3 regions of the Bacillus sp. BACIII genome follow, and region 1 is predicted to be linked to each of the others. Evidence: riboswitches for the same ligand, from Rfam matches in the RefSeq annotation. Region 1 holds a riboswitch; each other region holds the start of a gene.
The links. A riboswitch is a leader RNA that binds a small molecule or an ion and turns the genes downstream of it on or off. The one in region 1 is predicted to bind S-adenosylmethionine.
Positions count from the first base shown of each region.

Region 2: linked by a shared signal. The riboswitch ahead of mtnW (2,3-diketo-5-methylthiopentyl-1-phosphate enolase) and the one ahead of metN (methionine ABC transporter ATP-binding protein MetN) in region 1 are both predicted to bind S-adenosylmethionine.
Region 3: linked by a shared signal. The riboswitch ahead of metE (5-methyltetrahydropteroyltriglutamate--homocysteine S-methyltransferase) and the one ahead of metN (methionine ABC transporter ATP-binding protein MetN) in region 1 are both predicted to bind S-adenosylmethionine.

Region 1 is NZ_CM174437.1:3,075,959-3,082,666, forward strand. It holds gene sufC (Fe-S cluster assembly ATPase SufC) at 1-687, opposite strand, end outside; gene ACXN9U_RS15065 (YuzK family famiily protein) at 865-1,017, opposite strand; gene ACXN9U_RS15070 (carboxymuconolactone decarboxylase family protein) at 1,210-1,587, opposite strand; gene metQ (methionine ABC transporter substrate-binding lipoprotein MetQ) at 1,680-2,495, opposite strand; gene ACXN9U_RS15080 (methionine ABC transporter permease) at 2,509-3,177, opposite strand; gene metN (methionine ABC transporter ATP-binding protein MetN) at 3,170-4,195, opposite strand; SAM riboswitch class I at 4,301-4,407, opposite strand; gene ACXN9U_RS15090 (SCP2 sterol-binding domain-containing protein) at 4,519-4,869, opposite strand; gene ACXN9U_RS15095 (thioredoxin family protein) at 4,966-5,286, opposite strand; gene ACXN9U_RS15100 (toprim domain-containing protein) at 5,295-5,657, opposite strand; gene ACXN9U_RS15105 (YusG family protein) at 5,725-5,961, opposite strand; gene gcvH (glycine cleavage system protein GcvH) at 6,016-6,399, opposite strand; gene ACXN9U_RS15115 (arsenate reductase family protein) at 6,459-6,708, opposite strand, start outside.
Region 2 is NZ_CM174437.1:1,674,432-1,681,139, forward strand. It holds gene kinD (sporulation kinase KinD) at 1-677, shown strand, start outside; gene spo0E (aspartyl-phosphate phosphatase Spo0E) at 886-1,146, opposite strand; gene ACXN9U_RS07810 (1,2-dihydroxy-3-keto-5-methylthiopentene dioxygenase) at 1,417-1,956, opposite strand; gene ACXN9U_RS07815 (methylthioribulose 1-phosphate dehydratase) at 1,972-2,601, opposite strand; gene mtnX (2-hydroxy-3-keto-5-methylthiopentenyl-1-phosphate phosphatase) at 2,559-3,263, opposite strand; gene mtnW (2,3-diketo-5-methylthiopentyl-1-phosphate enolase) at 3,260-4,474, opposite strand; SAM riboswitch class I at 4,556-4,655, opposite strand; gene ACXN9U_RS07830 (pyridoxal phosphate-dependent aminotransferase) at 4,692-5,888, opposite strand; gene ACXN9U_RS07835 (carbon-nitrogen family hydrolase) at 5,981-6,708, shown strand, end outside.
Region 3 is NZ_CM174437.1:1,712,149-1,718,856, reverse strand. It holds gene ACXN9U_RS08015 (BclA C-terminal domain-containing protein) at 1-493, opposite strand, end outside; gene ACXN9U_RS08010 (nucleoside deaminase) at 677-1,147, opposite strand; gene ACXN9U_RS08005 (MFS transporter) at 1,268-2,452, opposite strand; partial or broken gene yeiL (transcriptional regulator YeiL) at 2,535-3,204, shown strand; gene metE (5-methyltetrahydropteroyltriglutamate--homocysteine S-methyltransferase) at 3,252-5,540, opposite strand; SAM riboswitch class I at 5,624-5,778, opposite strand; gene ACXN9U_RS07990 (S8 family peptidase) at 5,919-6,708, opposite strand, start outside.

The DNA of each region.
Region 1 (6,708 bases):
TGATTTCACTACGCGTCCCTGCATCATAACGTGAACGACATCTGGTGTGATGTAGTTCAGAAGGCGCTGATAGTGAGTGATCATTAAGCAGCCGAAGTTTTCGCTGCGCATTTTGTTGATTCCTTTAGAAACGACTTTAAGCGCATCGATATCAAGACCTGAATCGATCTCGTCAAGAATGGCGATTTTCGGCTCGATCATCATAAGCTGAAGGATTTCGTTGCGTTTTTTCTCTCCGCCTGAGAAACCTTCGTTCAGGTAACGCTGCGCCATTTCAGGGTCCATTTCAAGGAACTCCATGTTTTCGTCCATTTTGCGGATGAATTTCATAAGAGAAATTTCATCGCCTTCTTCGCGGCGTGCGTTAATCGCAGAGCGAAGGAAATCGGCATTTGTCACACCGCTGATTTCGCTTGGGTACTGCATCGCAAGGAAAAGACCCGCCTGAGCGCGCTCGTCCACTTCCATTTCCAGTACATCCTTGCCGTCAAGTGTGATGCTGCCTTTAGTGACTTCGTATTTCGGATGTCCCATAATCGCTGCAGAAAGCGTGGATTTACCGGTACCGTTCGGCCCCATGACAGCGTGGAATTCGCCGCCTTTTATTTCAAGGTTTACACCTTTTAAGATCTCTTTTCCTTCGATTTCAACGTGAAGATCCTTGATCGTTAATGTTGAAGCAGCCATATCTATACCTCCAAAAATATATAATCATTATTCTCAATTTATTCTCATTCTAATTTTATAACAAATGAAAAGTAAATACAACTTTTTATATTACCAGGAACATTCCTAAAGTTTATCAAAGATCAGGGTGTAATTAAAGCTGTTTAAAACAGAAAAAGGGCGGAATTCCACCCTTTTTTACTGACCGATTTTCTCATTAAGCTGCGCTGCGAGGAACTTGCTTTTTTGGTACTCAAGCTCCCTCTGCCGTTCGACTTCCATCCTTTTTGAAAGACGCCGTCCGTATTCCTCGTAGCCGATGCCGTGTGACTTCTGCATCGCTTTTTCCATTTCAGGCGTATAGTCAAGGTCCAGTCTCTCGTGGCTGGTGCAGATAATGAATCAATCCCTTCATATATTTGTTTCTATTGTAACAATGATCCTCTGCTCCGGCCAAAGCGAGTGTGCCCCTGAATCCTTTCGAATGTGCCGGTAACCGGCGCTGGCTTTATCTGAAAAACGGTATTCATACGATTGCTCTTTCTAATGCGTTGTATGTCCGAATTCCTGAATGCACTGCTGCACGAGGGTTACTCCCTGACTGAGAGCCGCGCCTCCCCCGAATGCCGCCGCGACGCTGATGACCTCAAGGATGTTTTCCTCTGTCGCACCCTGATCAAGACAGCCTTTCGTGTGATAAATCATGCAAAATTCATCTTGAGCGCTGATGCTGATGCCCAGAGCGATTAATTGTTTCTCTTTTTCAGTTAATGAATCCGCTGAAAAACACTGTTCAGTAAATTCATTAAACTTCCGCCCCATCATCGGCATTTTTTGCTCGAATATGCCTAAACCTTCTTTATATTGTTTCAATGCGTCATGCACGCTTTTTCCGTTATCCTGGTATTGAGCCACTGCCATTCCCTCCAATCGTTAACCTTCCTTTTTATTATGGACAGTTCTCCGATTAATACCCGAAAAAAACCCCGGATGGTCCATCCGGGGTTTTTGCTTTATTCAGATACTGGAAGCACGGCTCCGTCGTATTTTTTCTCAATAAAGTCTTTGATTTTCTTAGAGTGAAGCACTTCCATAAGCGCTTTGATTTTCGCTGATTTTTCGTCACCTTTGCGTACGGCGATGATGTTTGCGTACGGGTTGTTTTTCGTTGATTCCACTTGAATCGCATCTTTTAACGGATTCAGTTTGTTTTGAATCGCATAGTTGACGTTAATGAAGACTGCATCGCCTTCTTCTTCATTATATGCTTTCGCCGTTAATTCAGGGGCGATTTTTTTGAATGTCAGGTCTTTCGGGTTTTTCGTAATGTTTTTCGTAGTGGCGTCGATCGTTTTTACCTTCGGATCAAGAGTAATCAGTCCGGCTTTTTCAAGCATCGCCAGCATACGGCCTTGTTCAGCGACGTTGTTTGTCATGATGATGGTCGCGCCTTTAGGCAGGTCTTTCAGTGATTTGTATTTTTTCGTGTAAATACCGAACGGCTCAAGGTGAACGGCTCCGGCATTCACGAGTTTGTAATCTTTATTTTCTTTCATTTCCTGTTCAAGGTAAGGAACGTGCTGGAAGTAGTTCGCATCCACTTCATTATCAGCTAACGCTTTGTTGTACATTTTGTAATCGTTCAGCACTTTTACTTTTAATGTGTAGCCTTTTTCCTTCAAGAGCGGTTCCGCTTCTTTTAAGATTTCAGCATGCGGTGTTTTTGTCGCGGCGACGACGATTTCCTTTTTATTTGAGCCGTTTGATCCGCAGGCGGCCAAAACTCCCGCGAACACAAGCAGCAGCGCACTTAATACAATCTTTTTCAATGTAAATCCTCCCTTATCTTTTGTCTATTATATTTGTAATCACATCACCGATAATCTGAATGATAAAGACGATGATGAGTATAAATACTGTCGCTACAAACGTTACATCCGTATTGTTGGACTGGTACCCCTCTACATATGCAAGGTTTCCGAGTCCGCCTGAACCGATGGCGCCGGCAATGGCGGTAGATCCGATCAGGGCGATGGCTGTAACGGTGATGCCCGAAATTAACGCAGGCATTGATTCAGGAATCAGCACTTTGAAGATAATCGTCGATGTCTTTGCTCCCATTGATCTGGCAGCTTCGATGACTCCTTTATCGACTTCCCGCAGCGCGATTTCAACAAGCCGGGCGTAAAACGGCGCGGAGCCGATAATCAGCGCGGGCAATGCGGCGTTCGGCCCTAAAATCGATCCGACCAAAATCTTAGTAAAGCCGAGAAGCAGAATAATTAAAATAAGAAACGGAATAGACCTGAAAATATTAACGACCGCCGCAATCACGGTGTTAATGATTTTATTTTCCCATAAGCTTCCCTTGCCCGTTAAAAAGAGCAGAAGACCGAGAATCGCTCCGATGATAAATGAAAAAACTAATGCGATGACCGTCATATAAAGGGTCTCGTATGTGGCCGTCCACAGCTCGGTTAAATCAACGTTCGGGAACCATTTTTCAAACATTTGTGATCACCTCTGCTTCTACCTGTTTGTCTTTGATGAACCTGATCACGTTTTCTACTTCTTTTTCCTGACCGTCAATATGGATGAATAAAGAACCGTAGGCTCCGTCCTTCGTCTGTGAGATTTTCCCCTGCAGAATATTGACGTCCACATCAAAGTTTCGGATCATCTCCGTAATGAGGGGCTGCTCGGCGGCCTGCCCGACAAATGAAAGCTGAATCGTTTTTCCTGTCGCGGTTTCCTGCAGAAAATGCTGGATGGTTTCTTTCGTCTCCTCCGGTTCTGTCACCTGCTGAACGAAACGCTTGGTCATCGGTTCGCGCGGGTTTCTGAAGACTTGGAGCACTTCGCCTTCTTCAACGACTTTCCCGTTTTCCATGACGGCGACTCTGTTGCAGATTTTTCGGATGACGTGCATTTCATGGGTAATGAGCACGATCGTCAGACCGAGTCTGTCATTTATATCGGATAAAAGATCCAAAATTGAATCGGTCGTCTGCGGGTCGAGCGCTGATGTCGCTTCATCGCACAGAAGGACTTTCGGATTATTGGCGAGCGCCCGGGCGATGCCGACACGCTGCTTTTGACCGCCGCTCAGCTGTGACGGATAAGACTTTTCTTTCCCCTCTAATCCGACCAGTTTAATCAGTTCATCGGCGCGGCGGACCCGTTCGCTTTTTTTCACGCCGGCGATTTCCAGCGGAAACATAATATTCTCCCGGACGGTACGCGACCACAATAGGTTAAAATGCTGGAAAATCATGCTGATTTCCTGGCGCGCTTTTCTCAGCCCGCGGCTGCTTACTTTATTTAATTCCGTCCCCGCGACTTCCACGATGCCTGACGTCGGCTTTTCAAGGCCGTTCAAAAGACGGATTAAGGAACTTTTACCAGCTCCGCTATATCCTATAATTCCAAATATTTCGCCCTTTTTGATATCAAGAGTGACATCTTGGACAGCATTGACATCCCCATGCTTCGCTTTGTACATTTTTGAAACATTTTGAAGATGGATCAAAGCAATCACCTGCCTTACACTATTCTAAGAAATCTTCCGGTTTTCTACGCAAAAGAAAAGCCTTTCTGCAAAAATGAGCAGAAAGGCTTATTGAAAAAGGCCTTTCTCTCATCTTTCAAAGCAGACCGCTTCGAGTGAATTGGCACCATTTCAACAATGTTGATGGTTGCCGGGCTTCATAGGGCACTTCCCTCCACCTCTCTTGATAAGAGAAAACATATCGTATTTTCGTCCGGAAATTCTTACTGTAGAATAGCACGGCGAATGATAAAAAGTCAATAAAATAAATAATGGAAGCTATTGTCACATAGTAGATTGGCTGTTTACGGCCGTTTGCTGATCGTCTGAAAAAATCCGTTTGTCAGCCAGAGGATGGCCTCCAGCTTCAGCAGGGCCCGGAATGATCCTTTCACTTTGAGTTTTCCGCTTTGGATGAGCTTCTGCAAAGAGACATCACCGTGCAGGAGATGGATGATTTCCGCCTGGTTTCCGTAAAAGGTCAAATTAGATTTTTCCTTTGAAACTGACGTTTTTCTCATTTCTCCCTGTCCGTTAATTGAGACCGTTAAGGCTTCTTTTTCTCCCTGGAATGTAATCAGCAGCGTTGAGGCGTTTAATAGCGGTTTCAAAAACAGATGCTGTCCGTCATTCTCCAAAACTTCTATTTTCTCCACTCGTATAACCTCCCGTTTTAATGGCCATACATACACTTTCTCTTTTTAACGGACAGAACCCTTTATAAACCGCACGACATTTTCCAGTAAAAATTGTCACATCGGGAACGTTTGCGATGTTTTTTGTTTAATCAGCTCATATAAATAGGAAACGGAGCGGAAGGCGTATCCTTTCTCAACAAGTTCTCCGCCTTTAAACAGCAAAAAGCACGGAACGCTTTCAATCTGATAGGCTTTGGCGAATGCGGGGGAATAATTCACGTTGTTTTTATAGAAGGCGGTGCCGGGCAGCATTTCTTCGACGACAGAAAGCATCTTGGACGCCAGCTGGCATGTGCCGCAAAACGGGGTGTACAAATACAGAAGATAGACGTCATCCTGAATCAATTCGAGTTCATTTTCTTGGAGTTCTTTCATTTTGATTATCACCTCAGGTCGTTCTTTTTCAAAAATACAGTGTCAGCATCAAAGCCGGCTCTGATCAGCACAGATGCGAGATGATGGCCCGGGCACGACTCGACTTGCCTGTATGTTCTGTCTATATAGATATGGCTCGCTTCGGGAAGCTCCCGTTTCAGCTGTTTTCTTAATTTTTCTCCGGATTCATCTGCGTCCGTTAATATAAAGACGTCTCTGTCAAACAGGCGGTCCGCCAAATCTTCCAGTTCGGTTTGGCCGATCGTCCCGTTTGTACAGACGATTTCCGCGGGTTCGATGAGCACTTCTCTGACTTTGATTTTATCCGATTTCCCTTCTACGATGATCACCTTTTCATCTTCGTTGTTCATAAGCATCACCTGCCGATTGTTTTAGCGTCAGATTAAAAAAGAAGGCAGTGAAATTCACCGCCAACTGTTAACACCAGCCGTTCTCATAATCGCAATCCACATATTTCGGATCACTGCCGTTTATGACATCGGCTGTTTTATAAAATTTTTGATTCTCAAATGAAAAGCCCTGTTTGAGCTCGTACTGGTTCATGCCTGTCATCTCGCCGATGGCTTCATTTTCATGAAACAAGGAAAACCGGCCGTTTTGAAAGCGGCCCGTGACGTTTTCCGTCACATCGACCTTTTGTTTATCAAACGCCATATTAGACACCTCCCGTTACAGATAGAATGTCCAAATGGCCCTTTTGCTATCCGATCAGTCTTCCTGTGTCATTTCGTCATATTGCTCGGAAGTCATGAGGTTTTCGATTTCTTCAGCATCAGCCGGTTCCACGACGATCATCCACGCTTTTTCATACGGAGATTCGTTTACGAATTCAGGGCTGTCATCAAGGTCTTCGTTCACTTCCGTCACCGTTCCGTTAATCGGTGCGTACAATTCGGATACGGTTTTGACGGATTCTACGCTGCCGAATGGCTCGTCCGCTTTAATTTCAGCGCCGACTTCCGGAAGCTCGACAAATACGATATCGCCAAGTTCGGCTTGTGCGAAATGTGTAATCCCGATACGAGCTTTTCCGTCCTCAACTTTGACCCATTCGTGCTCTTTGGAATAACGCATATCTTTCGGTGTGCTCATCTAAATCCCTCCAATTTTTTCTTATAATAAGAAGATACCATAATTCTTAGAACGCGGCATTACATCCAATATTTTTCGAATTGGTCTTCTTTGAAGCCGACAGTGACTTTTTCGCCGTCTGTCGTAATCGGGCGTTTCAGGAGCATACCGTCAGATGCCAGAAGGTCAAGCTGTTCATCCTCTGACATGTGATACAGTTTTTCCTTTAGGTTCAGCTCGCGGTATTTCATGCCGCTCGTGTTGAAAAACTTTCTCAGTTCAAGTCCGCTCTTTTCATAGAGGTCTTTAATTTCTTCTTTCGACGGAGTT
Region 2 (6,708 bases), 1.4 Mb from region 1:
CTCAAAACGAGGCGCAAAAATTGGAGCTGATCGGAACGCTTGCCGCAAGCACCGCTCATGAAATACGCAACCCGCTTACAGGGATCAGCGGCTTCATTCAGCTTTTGCAGAAAAAATATAAAACGGAGGAAGATCAACTGTATTTCTCAATTATTGAGCAGGAGGTTAAACGGATCAATCAGATTGTCAGTGAGTTTTTAGTGCTCGGCAAACCGACCGCGGAACGATTGGAAGTGAACTCGCTGCAGGATATTCTTGATGAGATTATGCCGATTATTTATTCCGAAGGGAATCTTTATAATGTGGAAGTGAATGTGGAGATTCTCGTCAATCGGCCGCTCAAGGTCAACTGCACGAAAGACCATATTAAACAGGTGATCTTAAATGTCGCGAAAAACGCGCTCGAATCAATGCAGGAAGGCGGCAGGCTGTCCATCTATTTAGAGGCCCTCGACGATAAAGCGGTCATTAAAGTGGCCGACAACGGAATGGGTATTTCTGAAGATATGCTTGAGCACATTTTCCTTCCGTTTGTCACATCAAAGGAAAAAGGCACCGGCCTCGGTCTTGTCGTATGTAAACGGATCGTGCTGATGTACGGCGGTTCGATTGACATTCAAAGTGAAGTCGATAAAGGCACAGAGGTCACCATTACCCTCCCTGCCGCTTCACGATGAAAAAACACCCTGAAAGAGGGTGTTTTTTATATAAGAAGAATATGTGTAAGAGGATATACAGGGGAACGGCATCATAGCCGGCAGATAGATACGAGGCGCTTCGTGAGCTGTGCCAGCGGAAAAGCCCGCTGACTGTACGCGGTCATCTTTTTAGATGCGGCGGTTGATCATGAAGCGCATTCAGTCTTCGTTATCTGTTTATCATCAATCATTTGTTTGCTTCATATGCAGGCATGACGTCACCGCGGGAGAACAAGCCTATTTTCTTCACAAGGCCCTGTATTCCTTGGTGATGTGTGCGTTCACGGTTTATCAGCTGCTGATACGCGTTCATCAGACTGTCCAGTTCCTGGCTGTGTCTGATCGTGTCATATCCCGTAAATCCCTGCCTGTTAGCCGCATCTATCATCATTTTTCTCTTTTCATCAATAGATACTAGCAATTTTTCTTGTTCAGAATAACTGCCCATTCACTTCACCCCTCACCGCTAAAAGAATAGGAAACAAGTTTGATTGGGTTATTGAGCATTATTACAGATTATACTTTATTTGTAAACATTTTTTTACTAAATAACTTAATTTTTCATTTCATATTGGAATCTTTACTATGATTACGAGAATAATACCCATTCAGGTAATGATATAAACAAAATGCGCCCATTTAATGCATAAAAAAACAGAGATTTTATATTACAATAAAAAACCTCTCATGCGGCTGACCGCATGAGAGGTTCGGACATCTATCCGTTTTGCACACTTTCATTTTCATAAATCGGCACCCATCCTTCAGTCGTCACGAAGATTCGGATTGCGACGACCCGGCGGTCCTCCTGAAGCGTAAAGTAGTGGCGGATGTTCTCCGGAACCGAAATCAAATCCCCCGGATTTAAACGGACATCAAAAAAAGTGCCGTCTTTGCCCTGAATGACGAAGATGCCGTGCCCGCTGACGATAAATCGGACTTCATCATCCGTGTGGTGATGTTCTCTTTGAAAATTTTTCAACAGCTCATCAAGATTGGGTGTTGTATCTGATAAAGAAATGACATCCTGAGACCGATAGCCGCGCCGGGCTGAAATATCCTGAATCTCCTTGTCAAACACCGTGAGAATCCGGTTTTTTTCATCTTCGGTTAGATCGTATTTCTCCGAAAGCTCAGGCGGAAGTTTTTCAATGTTCCACTGCTCATAGATCACCTCTTGTTCGTCTAAAAAGCGCGCTACTTCTTCCTGATGTTCAATGATCGTATTCTTTTCGTCATGAATTCTGATTGTCGCCATTTTGCATTCCTCCTTTTATTTTACAAGCTGCGGCCGAAGTGACAGAAGCTTGATGTGACAGCTGAATAAAAATTCATAGGCTTCCAGCACCCTTTTCGCCTCAAACGCGGTCCGCCCCCATGCTGTAATGCCGTGATTGCGGATTAATACCGCGCCTGATCCGGCGTCTGCATGGCGCGCGAAGCTTTCGGCCAATGCCGGGATGTGCGCCGGATTGTCAATGATCGGAACGGTCACCGACGCGTTTTCCTCCCACAATCCGAGCGCCTTAATAATCTCCTGCCCCTGAAAGGTGATCTGTTTTTCATCCCCGTAGAGCTCTGAGATGACATTATTATTAACGGTATGGACATGCAGACAGCAGCCCGCGTCTGTCTTTTGGTATAAGTACGTATGGAGAAGCGTTTCTGCCGAGGGTTTTAAGGAATGGCCGGTCTCAGCGGGCTCCCCGTTCTCATCGACTAAGAGAAAATCTTCGTCTGTTTCTTTTCGTTTGTCTTTTCCGCTTGCCGTAACGAGAAACGTCAGCGGCCCGTCGGATACTTTGATGGAAAGATTCCCGCTTGTAGCCGGGAACCAGTCTCTTTCAGCCAGCTCACGCTTTACTTCGGCAAGTTCGCGCCAGCGTTCTTCTTTTGCAGCCATGCCTGCACCTCCCCGATATTTTCGATGCCTGTTTTCACTTCATGAAAATCTTGAAAAGGCTGATGCCGAAGACCAAGCTCTTTGCATTCAGTCAAAAGATAATCTCTCGCAAAACACATATCGGATAACTTTGCAGCCTCGACATCCGTCACCGAATCACCGATCATAATGAGAAATTTCTGCCGGTCGGATAGCTTCCGGATGACTGACGGTTTGCAGCAGCCGCACTGATTCGTGCAGGCTTCGTCACAGGCGTGCGGCCAATTGATATGAATATATTCATTGTCAAAGGATGCATGATTGCAAAAGATCCGCTCTTTTTCTACGATGCCTTCTAAAAGCGGATGCACAAAAAAGTCCATCCCTCCGCTTACGATGTAAAACGGGAGATCGTTTGACCGGACAAACGAAACAAAATCCAAAAAGCCGTCCCGTATTTTCGCATCCTCCAGAATAAAGTCCGTCAGCTCTTCTTTTAAGCTGCTCGGCAGCAGCCCGAACATCCGGCCGACTCCTTCCTGAATTGATATACTTTTAGACAGAACACCGTCTTTTAATTCAAGCCACTCAGGGGGTGCGAATTTTTTCATCATACTGACAATGTTGTCGTTCATGGTGACTGTTCCGTCGAAATCACAAATAATCAGCGGTGTGCGGGTCATACGGTTTCCGCCTTTCCCCATTTGTCTAATGCGAGCTGAAGATCTTTGCACGACGCGGCTTTTTCTTCAATCGGCTGTGCTTCAAGCACCGCATCAATGATGGCGCGGAACGCTCTTCCGCCGCCCTCGGCTCCTTTCGGATGGCCGTGGATGCCTCCGCCTGCATTGATGATGTGATCAATACCGAAATCACGCATCAGCAATGGCACCATGCCGGGATGAATGCCTGCTGACGGGACGGCAAACGTCGGGTGAAAGACGTCGTCTTTTACACATTCATGATGGATCGCAAGTGCGGACTCCTTCGGAAGAGCAACAGATCCGTATGGTGACGGAAATAAGCTGAAATCGGCGCCGCAATAGCGGTTCAGCTTGCCGAGCAAAAGGGCGTGCGATAAACCGTAAACTGGAGATGATGTAAACGCGCCGCTGACCGCCGGATGCGCCATAATCGGAAGCGGGATTTCCCCGTCTTCAGCAAGGCTTTGCATGACGTCTAAGCCGTAGGCGAACACATTCAGTAAGAGGGCGTCTGCCCCGAGTTCTGCCGCGCGTCTTGCTTTATCCCGCAATTCAGAAGTCCTCCCCGTCAGGTTTACGGCGTACAGCGTGTTATGCCCCGTCTCCTCCCGCGTTTCCTTCAGGACTTGTTTTCCTTCGATAATGCGGGTCTCAAACGGAGCCAGTTCATTTTCAAAGAAAATTTCGTCATCTTTAATAAGATCCACGCCGCCGAGCGCCTGTTGTCTGAGCTGCTCTTTAATGTCGGCAAGATCCCGTCCGATCACCCCTTTAAAGATGCTCATCAGAAGCGGTCTTTCAAATTCGCCCAACAGTTTGCGAATGCCGTATATACCGAATTTCGGCCCGGGAAGGGAGCGTTTAAACCCTTCGGAAAATTCAAGATCAGTCAATTTTATTTTTCCGTCCAGTGACAGCTTTCCGAATACCGTCGTCAGGACGGCCGGTATATCTTTTGAAAAGTTCGCCTCAGGATAGGCGATGGTGATAATGGATTGTGTTTCGTTTTCTTTGGCCCCTTCTTTATCCTCAACTTTCACGACCCGGCCTTTATGCTTTCTGAGCTGTTCCTGTTTCACCAGGGGCAGATCCGTCCAGGAGCCTACCGTCAGCCCCGCCGCAATCTGTTCCGCCCGCTTTTCACTGTCCTTTGTGTCTGTCAGAAGATATGTTGCCAATACTTCGCTCATGCGTGAACGCCTCTCTTTCTTTCGCAAAATATAAAAAAGCCTCTTCCTTATGAGCAGAAAGAGGCTTCGTGTTATGTCCGAATCTTATCTCTCAGCTCCTGCTGCAAGAATTAGCACCGTGCTTTATCAGTCGGTTGCCGGGCTTCATCGGGCTCGTCCCTCTGCCTGCTCTTGATAAGAATAATGATTTTATAAAGTATTTTGAATTATCGCATTGTTATCCTGATATGTCAATGCTTTTTCGGGTGAAAAGATTCAGCTTCCCGATCCGTTCCGCAGCTTCTTTAAGTCTTTCTTCACTTGTCAGAAGACCGACTCTTATATAGCCTTCTCCCCATTTTCCGAACCCGTTTCCGGCTGCGACCGCGACATCCGCTTTTTCCAAAAGCAGATCTGAAAACGACTGCGACGTATAACCGTCCGGCACCGGAAGCCATGCAAAAAAGGAACCCGCCGGAGCCGTCACATCCCAGCCGATATCACGGCAGGCTGCAATCCAGGCATTGCGTCTCGACTCATATCTGTCATTTTGCGCTGCGACGCACGTCTGATCCGCCAAAAGAGCGGCGGCTGCCGCCTGCTGCGCCGCGGGAAACAGGCTGACAAACATATGATCTTGATAAAGGTTGATCGCTTCGATGACAGACGCGTTTCCGACGGCAAATCCGACCCGCCAGCCCGCCATGTTATACGTTTTGGACAAAGTATAGATTTCAATCCCCGTTTCTTTTGCGCCTTCTGTCTGCAAAAAGCTCAGCGGTTTATGCCCGTCAAAACCCACGGCCCCGTATGCGAAATCATGAACGACACAAATGCCGTTTTGTTCCGCAAAGCTGACTGTCTCCTCGAAAAACGCTTCTGTCGCCACAGCGCCGGTCGGATTATTCGGATAATTGAGATACAGCAGCTTCGCCTCGTTCTGCACCTTTTCAGGAATTGCGCTGTAATCGGGGAGAAACCCTCTATCTTCCGTCAGCGGCATCATTTCCATTTTCGCTTTCGCCAGGGCGACCCCCGACCAGTAGTCAGGATATCCGGGATCAGGCACAAGAATGGTATCTCCCGGGTTCAAAAGACATTGCGGAAGCTCAACAAGCCCCGCCTTGCCTCCGAACAGCACGGCTACTTCCGTTTCCGGATCAAGCGTCACCCCATACTCCCTTTCATAAAATTCAGCCGCGGCTTTTTTGAAGCTGTAAGCGCCCCGGAATGATGAGTATTTATGATTTTCCGGCCTTTCGACGGCGCGCTTCATTTCTTCAACGATATGCTGAGGCGTCGGCTGATCGGGGTTTCCCTGTCCTAAATTGATGATGTCTTTGCCTTCTTTCAGCTTTTGATTGACCTTTTGCACCAAAGATGCAAAAAATTGTTCCGGCAGCTGTTTGAGTACATCTGAGACTTCAAAGTTCATATTTTCACCTTCTAAAAATGTCTTGAAATGATAGTCCATCATCATATATGGTTAAATAAAAAAAGTAAAGAGAAACTTGAGGTGTATAAAAAATGAAATGGACCGTTTCCTGTTTGCAATTTGATATTTCATACGGAAATCCTTCAGAAAACTTCAAAAAAGCAGAAACTTTAATCGAGCAAGAAAGCCGCCATGCTGATGTCATCGTGCTTCCTGAGCTGTGGGCGACCGGCTATGATCTCACACGGCTTGACCAGCTGGCGGATGAAAACGGCGAAGTTTCGGAACAATGGCTTAAAAAAACGGCCAAAGCATACAACGTACACCTCGTTGCCGGATCTTTTGCGGTCAAAGAAGGCGAAAACGTCTATAACACTATGTACATCGCAGATAACAGCGGGCAGATCGTGAAGCGGTATCAGAAAGCCCATCTGTTTCAGCTGATGGACGAACATCTGCATTTGGCGGCAGGAAACAGTGACGGTTCCTTTGAGCTTGACGGTGTCAAGTGCGCCGGGCTGATCTGCTATGATATCCGGTTCCCCGAATGGATCAGAAAGCATACGTCCCAAGGAGCGAATGTCCTGTTTATCTCTGCGGAATGGCCTCTGCCCCGCCTCGATCATTGGCGGAGTCTGCTTGTCGCCAGAGCCATTGAAAACCAATGTTTTGTCGCGGCCTCTAACTGCACGGGGTCAAATCCCGATAATGAATTTGCCGGCCACAGCCTGATTATTGACCCGTGGGGCCGGATTTTAGCCGAAGGAGATCGGACGGAAGGCGCAGTCCGGGCGGAAATCGATGTTTCAGAAAGCGCGTC
Region 3 (6,708 bases), 1.4 Mb from region 1:
CAACACCGCCGCCCGTATTACTTGCAAATCCGGAAGTCGCCGTTAAACTTGTTCCGGTAACACCCGCAGCGCCGGTGGCTCCAGTGATACCAGTGGGTCCAGTCAGTCCGGTGGCTCCGGCAGCACCAGTGCTGCCTGTGGGCCCGGTCGGCCCCGTCGTTCCAGCAGGCCCGATTGCCCCAGTCGGCCCCGCCAGTGCAGAGATATTTGAGATACTGTCCAATTTTGAACCGAGAAGAAGCTCCTGTTTCATTAAACTGTCAAGCGTATGACGGACGCTCTCATTCAAGTTCAAAATATCCGCAAGACTTGACGGCGGCCCTGTTAATCCGGGAATCGTTCCGAGCGCATATTGGATTTTTTCTCCTTCCGCATTCAGAATATGTGCCATTCCCAGCTCTTCCATAGCAATTGATGAAAGAAGAAGGTCAATGGTATCGTCTCTGAAATGGGTCACGACAGGGGTGATGTTAGGTAAATTAGGCTGTGACACAATGTCCCTCCTTATGAGTTGACAGAAAATGTCTTCATTACGTATAAAGTCCCCGAAAAAAAGCGTAAAGCAGTACTGTATCAATATATTCACTTGTGCTGTCCATTTTTCTGAAAGAATGACCTTAATGAATCAATTGCGTTCACGAAAAATAAACCTGCGTTGTAAGCAGGTTATTCTGGATTAATATACTTTTTTGCGGGCGGAAGTTTTCCAGACGTCAAAGGGCGCGGTATGATCGGAGAAGCTGAGATGATAAAAAGGAATTGATCTCTCCGTCCGCTGTTTCTTGATTTCATCATATATGAAGGTGTCATCAAAGCCTGCGTCAGAAGCATCTGAGTGGCTGGATGCGTAATATACCGCTTTTGGCCTCGCCCAATAAATGGCGCCTAAACACATAGGGCAGGGTTCACAGCTTGTGTAAATCACACAATCATCAAGCTGATATGTTTGAAGCGTCCGGCACGCATTCCGGATCGCTGTTACTTCAGCATGGGCTGTCGGATCGTTGCTGGAGGTCACATTGTTCCGCCCTTCGGCGATAATGACGCCGTTTTTAACGATGACGCAGCCAAAAGGCCCTCCGCCTTCATCTACGCTCTCAACTGCCAGCGTGACCGCCCTCTTTAAAAATGAAATATGCTGATTCATCTCAAATCCCCCTCGGTTGATCGATTACTTTAACTATAGCGGAAGATACATCTTAAAACATTGGCAAATCGGTCAAAATAACAGCCGGAAATGGGATCATATATATAAAGAAAGCTTTGTCTATATATCTTGTGCATGTCCTGCAAAAACTCTCTTTTTCATTTCCAGTTTTCTGTATAAAAGGGCAAGAAGCATAGAGGGGATCGTACAAACAATCATTCCGATAAAGGCGTACCGGGGTTCAATTTCATATAAAAAACCTCCGAAAATAGTAAATACCGCAGTGCTCCAGCTGAGCGCAAGCGCTGAATATATGCCTTGGGCTTTCGGGACTTGCGCAGGGGAAATATGTTTAATTAAATATTTCATAAATGCATAGTGTCCCATCGCGAATGAACAGGCATGCAGCGTCTGCGCGAGGCAGAAAATGATGACATGCGGAAAGGCAAATACGAGTATCCAGCGTACGGTTGCACCAAGCGCAGCCAAAGCGAGCAAAGCACCAGCCGTAAATTGATGAAAACATCGGTCAGCGATTGCGAAGAAAATGATCTCCGCAATGACGGCGATGTTGATGATGATTCCGATTGCATATGCGGGTGCATGGATTTCCTGCAAAAAGAGATAACCGTAATTGTAGTAAGACGCATGTGCCGCCTGCAGCAAGATAACGATTGCGAGCACCAGACCGAAATGTTTGATGCGGAATAAGGCAAGCATGCCCTCTTTTTTTGTACAATCTGTTTTCGGCCGTTTTGAAAGAACAGCGGGCGCATGCATAAAGCTGAGGCATACGAATATCAGAGTGCCCAAAAGCAGTGCCCATAAAATCACTTGATCTCCAAATATACCTGTAAAGACGGACAGGATGACGCCGGCTGAAACAAATCCGGCGGACCCCCATTGCCGGCTGGTTCCGTAATCTCTTAATTCATTATGCTGTACCAAAACGCCGCAAGCGCTGTCCAAAGCAGGCATCAAAGCCGGATAAAACACATGCAGCCCTAATGTGACAAGAAGCAGGCTTTGAAAAGAGTCAGCCGGAATATAACATAAAAGCGCAAGAAGCGTACCGATTCTGGCTCCGTTCAATATGGCTCTGCTGCTGAATTTTCCGGATAAATAAGGAAAGAAAAGCAATGTGGAAATTCCTCTTGCCGCCAGACCTAAGCTCATAATGAAACTGGCTTCGGATACGGAAACCCCTTTTATATGAACCATCCATCCCGTCCAATAGGGCAGAAAAATCCCCCATGTCATAAAAAAGCTAAAAAAATGCAGACTCATCCAGCGATATGCGTTCATTCCCGTTCCTCCTTTTCATTGGCATGTTATCATGTAAAACGTAAAGATAATATGAGATATCTCATATATTTCGGGGTGGACGATGGAAATTTATAAAGGTGAGAAAAAACGGCATCAGATAGAAAAACACTCAATCGCGCATTTATTTTCTTTTCCCGCTGAAGAGTATATGGAAGTGCGGGAATATCAGCGGGATGAATGGATGATTCAAGAGGGCATGAGGCCGGACTTCCTGTTTTACGTGATTGAAGGAAAAGCGAAAATATATGTAACCCATCAAAACGGAAAAGTATCGTTAATTAATTTTATCAACAAAAATGATTACATCGGAGAGATGGAACTATTACATGAAGTATATTACACAAAAGGCATTCAGGCCTCAGCGAAGACTGTTTGTTTCGCTCTGCCGATTTGCCGCTGCCGCGCGCAATTGCTGCAGGATGCGAATTTTCTGCGTGAATTGGCTAAGTTTTTAAGTGATAAGGCAACGCTTATGGCTTCAAAGTATTCACAAAGTCTGGCGTTCCCGGTTGAAAATCGGCTTGCTGATTTTATTTTGCAGACGGCGTATGAAGGATTTTAAAGAGAAGCACGTAACGGTTTGTGATTATTTAGGTGTATCTTACCGTCATCTCTTGCATGTGCTGACGCAATTCTGCCAAAAAGGGTATTTGCAGAAAGAAGGGCGGGGCTATCAAATTAAGCAGCATGATTCACTGAGTGAACTTGCAGAGGCGCTGAAGAATAAGTAACATGCTCAAAAAAACAGCCATCCGCACATTAGGGATGGCTGTTTTCATTATACAAGCTGAGCTTGTTTTTTTCGCGCCTGTTTCGCAGCGTCGACCATATTTTTTAATGCCGCAACGGTTTCTTCCTGCTGTCTTGTTTTCAGCCCGCAGTCCGGGTTTACCCAGAAGCGGTCTGTCGGACACACTTCAAGCGCATCATCGATAATTTGATAGATTTCTTCAGTAGCCGGCACGCGCGGGCTGTGAATGTCGTATACACCGAGTCCGAGGCCTTTCACGTAAGGATGATCTTTCAGATATTCTAAAAATCCTCCGTGGCTTCGGCTGTGTTCGATTGTGATGACATCAGCGTCAAGGTCATTGATCGTATCGACAATATCTTCAAAGTTGCTGTAACACATATGCGTATGAATCTGCGTCTCATTTTTCACAGAAGACGTCGTTAATCGGAAAGCTTCTGCGGCCCAAGTTAAATATTCATCCCAATCCTGCGTTTTTAACGGCAGTCCTTCACGGAGCGCGGGTTCATCCACTTGGATAATCTGAATACCGGCATCTTCCAGCGCTTTTACTTCTTTTCTGAGGGCAAGCCCGATCTGGAAGGCGATTTCTTTTCTTGAAATATCCACGCGCGGGAATGACCAGTTTAAAATGGTGACAGGTCCCGTCAGCATGCCTTTCATGTGCTTTTCTGTCAGCGATTGGGCGTAGACCGTATCTTTTACCGTCATCGGTTCGATAAATTCGACATCTCCGAAAATGACAGGCGGACGTACGCAGCGTGAACCGTAAGACTGCACCCATGCATATTTCGTAAAGGCGAACCCGGCCAGTTTTTCACCGAAGTATTCGACCATGTCCGTCCGTTCAAATTCTCCGTGAACGAGCACGTCTAAGCCGATTTCTTCCTGAATGTCAACCCAGCGCTTCGTTTCCGCATTAATAAACGCTTGATACTGTTCATCCGTCCAATCTTTTTTCCGCCATTTTTGCCGTGCGCTCCGCACTTCTGCAGATTGAGGGAAGCTTCCGATCGTCGTCGTCGGCAGAAGGGGAAGACCGAGTGATTCATTTTGCAGCGCCAATCGTTCTTCAAAGCTTGCAGGGCGGGAGAAATCTTTTTCTGTCAGCTGATTCAATTCTTCTTTTTGAGCTGAGTTCGCTCCTGTTGCGAATGCTTTCAAAGCTTTAAGTGCCGCTTTTGACTCTTCGATCTGCTCACTGACGGCCGCTTTGCCGGACAGAAGCCCTTCTTTTAAGACGCCGAGTTCCGCCAGTTTTTCTTTAGCGTATGACAGGCCGTTCAGCAAATCCTTTTCAAGATGCTCGTCAGGGTGTTTCGCCACCGGCACGTGCAGAAGGCTGCTTGAAGGCTGAATCCATAACTCCTCAACATCAGCGTGGCTGAGGATATCCAAAGCCGCATCAAGGCGTTCTTCAACATCGATTTTCCAAATGTTTCGGCCGTCGATCACACCGGCTGCCAGCACTTTATCTTTCGGGAAGCCGTGCTTTTTCAATTGCTCAAGGTTTCTGCCTTTATCATGCACGAAATCAAGCCCGATTCCCTGTACAGGATACGAAACGAGTTCTTCATATGCATCAACCGAATCGAAGTATGTCTGCAGGAGGACATTCAGCCCTGAAAGCTCTTTTGTAATAGATTCATAGAGTTCTTTTGCGGCGCGGACATCTTCAGCAGAGGCTGTCACAAGGGCAGGCTCATCAAGCTGAACCCATTTGACGCCTTCTGCTTCAAGCTCTTTCAGCAGCTGTACATAAAGAGGAACAAGGCGCTTTTGAATCGCTTTCGCCTCTGATTCTTCGTATCCTTTCGCAAGTGTGACGAATGTATACGGACCGACAATGACAGGTTTCGTTTCCGCTCCGAATTCTTCTTTGATCCGGCGGTAGTCGTCAAGCTGTTTGTTTCTCGTCAGACGGAATTCAATGCTTTCGTCATATTCAGGAACGATGTAATGGTAGTTGGTGTTGAACCATTTTGTCATTTCACTGGAAACGGCGTCTTTAACACCGCGGGCAATCGCGAAATATGTATCAACAGGATCCGTGATGCTGCGGAATCTTTCCGGAATCCAGTTAAAGCTGACGGCTGTATCAAGCACATGGTCATAATGAGTAAAATCAGAGACCGGCACGATATCGATATTTTGGTCAAGCTGTGTTTTGACAGCTGATAAGAATAAACCGTCAAGCTCTTTAAGAAACGTTTCTTTATCAGTGTTTCCTTTCCAATAAGCCTCAAGCGCTTTTTTCCATTCTCTGTTCAAGCCGATTCTCGGAAAACCGAGATTTGAAGTTTTGATTGTAGTCATTAAGTCTCCTCCTTTAAGTGAGATGTAACAAAAAAGCCTCTTTCTCATGAGAGAAAGAGGCTTTAACATCAAAATGTAAGCCTCTCTTATCTCTCAGATCACGTCTGATGGAATTAGCACCGTGCCTTAGGAGACAATCGTCTCGGCGCAAAAATCACGCGCCCCATTTCACAATGGAATTACGGTCGGTTGCTGTTGGGGTCAAAAGGCCAATCCCTCGCCCAACTCTCGATAAGAGAAAATATTTCAATTTTTTTGAAAAGTTACATCATTTGTTGGTTATCTTATCAGCTTATTCAGATCACTGTCAATAGAAAATCTCACATTTTAAAAATTGGTGATGTTGACAAGCGGATCAATCATTATATGAGAAAAATATCAGAAAGACAGCAGCTGTGCCTGTTCGGCTCTTTCCATGAGCACATCAGGTGCGTCTAAATACAGAAACCCGTTCCCGGCCAATGTTTTGGCGATGCCCAAAGGAAGAGTACGCCGCACAAGCTGGGCATAAATTTCGGCTTCAGAAAGCGTCCGCTGAAACGAGTCCTGTTCAAGCCCTTTTATTAAGGCCAGCGCTCCGCTCACATGCGGGGCGGCCATTGAAGTGCCCGTCAGCTTCCCGTATTTATGGTTGGGAAGGGTGGAGAGAATGTTTTCTCCGGGCGCCACGAGGTCGATTTCTTTATTTGCGTTTGAAAATTCTGACGATTTACGGGCGATTGAGACTGATCCGACGGCGATCACTTCATTGTAAGCGGCCGGATACGACAGTTCTTCTGTCCGCTCGTCTCCGTCACCTTCATTTCCTGCTGCGCAAACGACCAGTACACCGCTTTTTACCGCATTTGTGACGGCTTCTTTCAGTTCAGGCACATCGTTCGGGCCGCCGAGTGACATGGAAATAATGTCCGCCTTTTGTTCAACGGCGTAGTTGATGCCGTTAATGATCCATTCGTATTTGCCGCTGCCGTTTTGACCGCCGAGAACTTTAACGATTAAAAGGCTCGCTTCCGGCGCAACACCTGAAATTCCGCCGTTTGAATCATTGGCGGCAATCGTTCCGGAAACATGTGTCCCGTGGCCGTTGTAATCGGAAATCGCGTCTTCTTTGCCTTCGTCATCATCGGTGAAGTTTTTTCCGCCGATAACCCGGTCTTTCAAATCAGGA